Nocardioides panacis: one gene and its partner. The main gene of each other region encodes a partner of the protein of the gene in region 2 in a complex. Links are inferred from orthologs where the notes say so. Each region holds a gene or a part of one and is shown on either strand. Other genes may lie near its edges. The genes, in order: KRR39_RS03845 and KRR39_RS11605.

Region 1 (3,144 bases), 1.6 Mb from region 2 along the record:
GGGGACGTGTGACTGACTCCACCCCGGACCCGGTTTCCAGCGTTGCTACGCGCGGGTAACCTCAGGACCAACCGACTCATCAGGAGGGGCCCTGCGGGGCCATGACGCCATGAACATTGTCGTATGCGTGAAGTACGTTCCGGACGCCACCGCCGACCGGCACTTCGAGGATGACAACACCGTCGACCGCGTCGGCGTGGACGGCCTGCTCTCCGAGCTCGACGAGTACGCCGTCGAGCAGGCCCTGCAGATCAAGGAGAAGCAGGGCGACGACACCACCGTCACGGTGCTGACCGTCGGGCCCGACCAGGCCACCGACGCGATCCGCAAGGCCCTGCAGATGGGCGCCGACAAGGGCGTGCACGTGGTCGACGACGCGATCGCCGGCTCCGACGCGCTGGCCACGTCGCTGGTGCTCGCCGAGGCGGTCAAGAAGACCGAGCACGACCTGGTCGTGTGCGGGATGGCCTCCACCGACGGCTCGATGGGCGTGGTCCCGGCGATGCTCGCCGAGCGGCTCGGCGTCCCGGCCGTCACCCTCGGCTCCGAGATCAGCCTGGAGGGAAGCACCGTCACCATCCGCCGCGACGGCGACACCGCCACCGAGACCATCGAGGGCACGCTGCCCCTGGTGCTGTCGGTGACCGACCAGTCCGGCGAGGCGCGCTACCCCTCCTTCAAGGGCATCATGGCCGCGAAGAAGAAGCCCCTGGAGACCTGGTCGCTGGCCGACCTCGGTCTCGAGCCGGCGCTGGTCGGCCTCTCCGCCGCCTGGAGCGCCGTCGAGGGCACCGAGGCCCGCCCGCCGCGCACGGCCGGCGAGGTCGTCACCGACGAGGACGGATCGGGCGCCACCGCGCTGGTCGAGTTCCTCGCGTCGAAGAAGTTCATCTGAGAGGGCTGATCAGCTATGAGTGAAGTTCTGGTTCTCGTCGACCACGTCGACGGCAAGGTCACCAAGCCCACCACCGAGCTGCTGACGATCGCCCGCCGCCTGGGCGAGCCGTCCGCGGTGCTGATCGGCGGGGACGCCGGCACCGCGGCGGAGACGCTGACGAAGTTCGGCGCCGAGAAGATCTACGTCGTCGACGATGCCGACGTGAAGGACTACCTGGTCGCACCGAAGGCCGAGATCCTCGCGCAGCTGGTGGAGAAGACCTCGCCGGCCGCCGTGCTGGTCCCGTCCGGCGGCGAGGGCAAGGAGATCGCCGGCCGCCTGGCGGTCAAGATCGACTCCGGCCTGATCACGGACGCGGTCGACGTCCGGGCCGGTGACGGGGGAGCGCCGGTGACCACGCAGTCGGTGTTCGCCGGCAACTTCACCGTCCAGGCGAAGGTCACCAAGGGCGTCCCGGTCATCACCGTCAAGCCCAACTCCACGACCCCGGAGGCCGTCGACGGCGCCGGGACGCAGGAGCCGTTCGCGGCGACGATCAGCGACACCGCCAAGGGTGCGCGGATCACCAAGTCCGAGCCCCGCAAGGCCTCCGGCCGCCCCGAGCTGACCGAGGCCGCGATCGTGGTCTCCGGCGGCCGCGGCACCGGCGGCAACTTCGAGCCGGTCGAGGGCTTCGCCGACTCGCTCGGTGCCGCGGTCGGCGCCTCGCGCGCGGCCGTGGACTCCGGCTGGATGCCGCACGCGTTCCAGGTCGGCCAGACCGGCAAGACGGTCTCCCCGCAGCTGTACGTCGCGAACGGCATCTCCGGGGCCATCCAGCACCGGGCCGGCATGCAGACCTCCAAGACCATCGTCGCGGTCAACAAGGACGAGGAGGCGCCGATCTTCGAGCTCGTCGACTTCGGCGTCGTCGGGGACCTGCACGCGGTGCTGCCGAAGGCGACCGAGCAGATCGTCGCGCGCAAGGGCTGACGCCCGCCGCTGCACCGAGCCCCTGGACCTACGGGTCCGGGGGCCCGTGGCATCCTGCCGCTCAGGCGTGCTGGCCCACGCCGTCCCAGCGCGGCACGATGACCTCGGCGCGCTGGTCCGCGGCGGCCGGCAGGACGAGCACGAACGTGGTGCCGCCGATCCGGTTGCGCAGCTCGAGGCTGCCGCCGTTGCGGACCATCAGCGACCGTGCCCCGTGCAGCCCGCCGACCGCCCGGGCGGCGTCGAGCGCCGACATGCCCGGCCCGCGGTCGGTCACCGAGATCTCGATGCGTGCGTCGATCGCGACCACGTGCACCGTGACCGGGCTGCGCGGCGCATGGGTGGCCGCGTTGGCGAGCAGCCGCTCGACGGCGGCGGCCAGGTCACCGGATCGGGCGTGCGCGACGCCGACGCCGCCCCGGAGCCGGATCTCCTGGCCGGCCTCGAGACGCGGGCGTACGACGGCGGCGACCACCTCGGTGACGTCGAAGTCAGTGACCTGCTCGGTTCCGGGCCCGACGGCAGCGGTGTGCGGGTCGCCGGACAGCTGCCGGGTGCGGTGCTCGACGGCCGCCACCAGCCGGGTGGACTCCAGCAGGTCGACGTACGCGCTGTGCGCGGTGATCATCGCGACCGAGGCGAGCAGCGCGGAGGACGGCAGGGCCCAGGTGCCGGGACGCAGCTGGTCCAGCGCGTTGAGCAGCTCGACGACGCCGAGCGAGGCGTACAGCGGGGCGACCCGGCCGGCCCAGGGCTGGACGGCGTCGCGGACGGAGGCGGCCAGGCCGATGGCCACCCAGGCACCGGCCAGCGCCACCTCGACCACCACGCCGAGCAGCACCGGCCCGGAGACCCGGTCCGGCGTGACGGCGACCAGCCCGGCGAGGCCGGCCAGACCGAGCAGCGCGGTGACGACGGAGACCCGGAGGGTGCGCACCCAGTCCGTCGGCCGGCCCTCGTCGGTGACCGTCATCGCCCGCAGGGCGAGCGCCAGGCAGCCGGCCGTCCCGAGGGCGCGGGCGCCGAGGGCGGGGCCGGGCTGCACGTCGTGGCGCAGCACCTGGCCGACGAGGTTGCCCACGGGCAGGCTGATCAGGCAGAGCGCGACCATCGCGGCCGCGAGCAGACCGCTGTGCGGGTCGGTGGTGACCCGCCAGCGGGCCAGCCGCAGCACCGCCGCGGCCAGGAAGAGGGCGGCGGCGCCGAGCGCGAACGCGTCGCGGGCCAGCGCGTCGGGGGAGAGGCTCTCGACGTTGAGCAGCGCGACCAGGGAG
Region 2 (3,310 bases):
CCCGATCGCGCTGACCACCAACGCGACCCGCCGGCGCGGAGCCTTCGGGCGTACGGCGTAGCCCGACGCCGCGACGCACACGACCAAGATGGTCAGCGCCCACCAGGACGGGCGGCTGCCCTGCGCCAGGACGAGGTACACGTACAGCGCGGTGATCGCCGCGGTGAGCACCGAGGCGCACAGCGGCAACAGGTCGAGTCGTCGGGGCACGGGGACAGTCTGCCGGAGTCGTCTCGACGAGCTCGACCAGCCGTGCCGAGCTCGACCGCCCGTGCGGGGCGTGGTCACGACCTGCGGCGGCGGAGCTCCTCGTTGATCGCGGGCACGATCTCGTGCAGGTCGCCGATCACCGCGTAGTGCGCCTTGGTCACCATCGGCGCGTCAGGGTCGGTGTTGATCGCCAGGATCGTCTTCGAGCTCGACATGCCGGCCCAGTGCTGGATCGCCCCGCTGATGCCGCACGCGACGTACAGGTCGGGCGAGACCCGGCTGCCGGTCTGGCCGACCTGCTCGTGGTGCGGGCGCCAGCCCAGGCTGGTGACGACCCGCGAGACACCGAGCGAGGCGTCGAGCAGCTCGGTCAGCTCGAGGAGGTCGGCGAAGCCGTCGGCCCCGCCGGCACCCCGCCCGGCGCCGACGACGACCCGCGCGGCCTTCAGGCCGCCGGACTCGTCGGGCTCCCCCGGCTCGGTGCGGACGACCCGGGCGCGGAGGTCCGCGTCGCTCACGGCCACGTCGATCGGGTGTACGACGGGCGTGGTCGACGTCTCGGCCTCGGCGGGGTCGCACGCGTGACCGGCCACGGAGAACACCGCGACCCCGTCGGTCAGCGCGATCTCCTCGAGCGCCGAGCCACCGAGCACCTGGCGGGAGACGACCAGCGGGCTGGTCGAGTCGACCTCGACGACGTTCGCGGCCATCGTCACGCCGAGCCGGCAGGCGACGTGCGCGAGCACCTCGTTGCCCCGCGGTGTGCCGGCGGCCGTGACCACCGTCGCGTCGCCGACCGCCGCGACCACGGCCGCCGCCCAGGCGGCCGCCGCGTAGGACGTGAACGCGTCACCGTCGGCGTGGTGCACCACCGAGACGCCGTAGGCGCCGAGCTGGTCGACGAGGCCGGAGGGGCCGTCGCCGACGACCAGCGCGTGCACGTCGGCGTCGAGACCGCGGACGAACGTCAGCGTCTCCCGGGACACCTCGGTGGCGCCGCCGCCGTCGGTCTCGACCAGCACCAGCACGGCCGCATGCGTCGCAGGGCTCATCGCACGACCCCCAGCTTCTCCAGCAGGTCGACGACCGCTCCGGCCGCCGCAGGACCCTCGCCGAGCACCTCGACCTGGCTCGGTTGCAGGGGCGGCAGCTTGAGCCGTCGCCGCCCGGGGCCGGCCGGCTCGTGGGTCGGGACGACCTCCTCGACGGCGATCTTCTTGGCCTTCATGCGGCCGGGGATCGAGGGGTAGCGCGGCTCGACACCGCCCTCGGACACGGTCAGCACGGCGGGCAGCGCGACGTCGAAGATCTCGGTGCCGCCGTCCGGGCTGCTGCCGCGGACGTCCACCCGGTCACCCGACACGGACAGCGTCGAGACGCCGGTGACGACCGGCCGGTCGAGCAGGTAGGACAGCCGCACGCCGACCTGGAAGTCGCCGGTGTCGGAGGCGTCGTTGCCCAGCAGCACCAGGTCGTACGACGTCCCGGCGGCCTCGTGGGCCCGGACCACGTCGGCGATCGCGGCGGCGACGTCGGCCGGCCCGAAGGCACCCGCGTCGGCCTCGACAAGCACCGCGGCCGTGCAGCCGAGGGCCAGGGCGTTGCGCAGCTGCTCGACGGCGTCCGAGGAGCCGAGCGTCAGCACGGTCGCCGTGCCGCCGGTGTCCTTGGCGACCTGGATCGCCAGCTCGACGGCGCAGTCCTCGTGGGGGCTGACGGTGTGCCCGAGCGAGGAGTCGTCGACGGCCATCGCGTCCGCGGTCAGGCTGATCTCGCCGCCGAGGTCGGGGACCCGCTTGATGCAGACCAGGACGTTGCTCATCCGCGGATCCGTTCGTTGGCGGGGTCGAGCAGCGGCGTGCTGTCGACGGAGCCGACGGTCACCGGGTAGAGCTCCTCCATGTAGGACACGGCGAGCTCGTTGCCGACCCGCGCCTCGGACGGCGGCAGGTAGGCGAGCAGCACGTGCTTGCCCAGCGAGGGCCCCGACCCGGCGCTCGTGACGTAGGGGTGGTGGCCGTGCCCGTCGGTGAGCGTCCCGCCCTCGCGGGTCAGGATCGGCTCACCCCCGAGCATGTAGCGCTTCTCCCCCGACGCCGAGGTGTGGTCGTCGACGGTCAGGGTGCAGAGCACCGCCTGCGGCGCGGCCTCGCGCTGGGCGAGGTACGCCTGCCTGCCCACGAAGTCCGCGGCCTTCACCTTGGGCCGCTGCATGCCGGCCTCGACGATGCTGCGCTCGGCGTCGAGCTCGGCGCCGTACGCGCGGTAGCCCTTCTCGATCCGGCCGGTGGTGCCGTAGACGCCGATCCCGACCGGGCGCGCGCCGTGCGGCGCGCCGGCCTCGAGCAGCCGGTCCCACAGCGCCGCGGCGTGGCCCATCGGCACGTAGAGCTCCCAGCCGAGCTCGCCGACGTAGGAGATCCGGGACGCCAGCACCGGGGTGCCGGCCACCGTGATCTCCCGGCAGGTCAGGAAGCCGAAGCCCTCCTCGGACACGTCGTCCGAGGTCAGCGAGGCGAGGATGTCGCGGGCCCGCGGACCCCAGACGCCGATCGTGGAGACCTCGTCGGTCAGGTCGGTCAGCGTCGTCGCCCCGTCGTCGGGCAGCTGGTCGGAGAACCACTTGCGGTCCGCCATGCCGTGCGCGCCGCCGGTGACCACGCGGAAGTGGTCCTCGCCGAGCCGCATCACCGTGAGGTCGGACAGGAAGCCGCCCTTCGCGTCGAGCACCGGGGTGTAGATCACCTTGCCGACCGCGACGTCGCACTGGGAGACGCAGGTGTGCTGCACGACGTCCAGGGCGGCCGGACCGGTGATGTCGAAGACCGCGAACGCGGTCAGGTCGATGATGCCGGCGGCCTCGCGCATGCGCAGGTGCTCGGCGTTGACGATCGGGCTCCACCAGCGCGCGTCCCACTCGTTCGTGCGCGGCATCACGGCGTCGCCGTACGTCTCGAGGAGGTCGGCGTTCGACTCGTACCACTGCGGGCGCTCCCAGCCGACGGCCTCGAAGAACCGCGCACCGAGCTTGGTCTCGGAGTCGTGCATCGGGGAGAGGCGCTGGTCGCGGTCGGACTCGTACTGCTCGGCGGGGTGCACG

The links.
Region 1: the proteins of KRR39_RS11605 (region 2) and KRR39_RS03845 are in contact, whole or in part, in a cryo-EM structure (PDB 7KOE), measured with the Thermotoga maritima proteins. The link is inferred for Nocardioides panacis from one-to-one orthologs. Residues at the interface, in WP_004081902.1 of Thermotoga maritima: Thr13, Thr14, Val16, Ile18, Leu25, Arg27, Leu95, Lys122, Gln123, Val125, Asp126, Gly127, Asp128, Thr129, Gly130, Gln131, Pro134, Gly135, Thr138, Arg139, Tyr142, Ala143, Leu144, Ala146, Tyr147, Val149, Arg150, Val162, Val164, Arg165; in WP_004081904.1 of Thermotoga maritima: His14, Pro20, Glu24, Tyr76, Asn78, Lys82, Thr102, Leu103, Glu104, Arg106, Glu107, Gly110, Met111, Ala113, Thr114, Glu115, Glu117, Thr118, Gly119, Leu120, Thr121, Ala122, Arg140, Pro141, Thr142, Phe143, Gly144, Gly145, Asn146, Leu147.

Annotation. Positions count from the first base shown.
Region 1 is NZ_CP077062.1:765,325-768,468, forward strand. What follows is about bases 57-2,890. They hold KRR39_RS03845 (electron transfer flavoprotein subunit alpha/FixB family protein), read left to right. Parts: upstream 57-910; coding sequence 911-1,870; downstream 1,871-2,890. Other genes in these bases: KRR39_RS03840 (electron transfer flavoprotein subunit beta/FixA family protein), read left to right, coding at 128-895; KRR39_RS03850 (sensor histidine kinase), read right to left, coding at 1,932-2,890. In the rest of the region: more of KRR39_RS03850, read right to left, coding at 2,891-3,144. UniProt on the Bacillus subtilis protein: The electron transfer flavoprotein serves as a specific electron acceptor for other dehydrogenases. It transfers the electrons to the main respiratory chain via ETF-ubiquinone oxidoreductase (ETF dehydrogenase).
Region 2 is NZ_CP077062.1:2,387,950-2,391,259, forward strand. Bases 146-3,145 are described here. They hold KRR39_RS11605 (electron transfer flavoprotein subunit beta/FixA family protein), read right to left. Parts: upstream 2,033-3,145; coding sequence 1,259-2,032; downstream 146-1,258. Other genes in these bases: KRR39_RS11595 (hypothetical protein), read right to left, coding at 146-210; KRR39_RS11600 (electron transfer flavoprotein subunit alpha/FixB family protein), read right to left, coding at 285-1,262; KRR39_RS11610 (GcvT family protein), read right to left, coding at 2,029-3,145. Outside these bases: more of KRR39_RS11595, read right to left, coding at 1-145; more of KRR39_RS11610, read right to left, coding at 3,146-3,310. UniProt on the Bacillus subtilis protein: The electron transfer flavoprotein serves as a specific electron acceptor for other dehydrogenases. It transfers the electrons to the main respiratory chain via ETF-ubiquinone oxidoreductase (ETF dehydrogenase).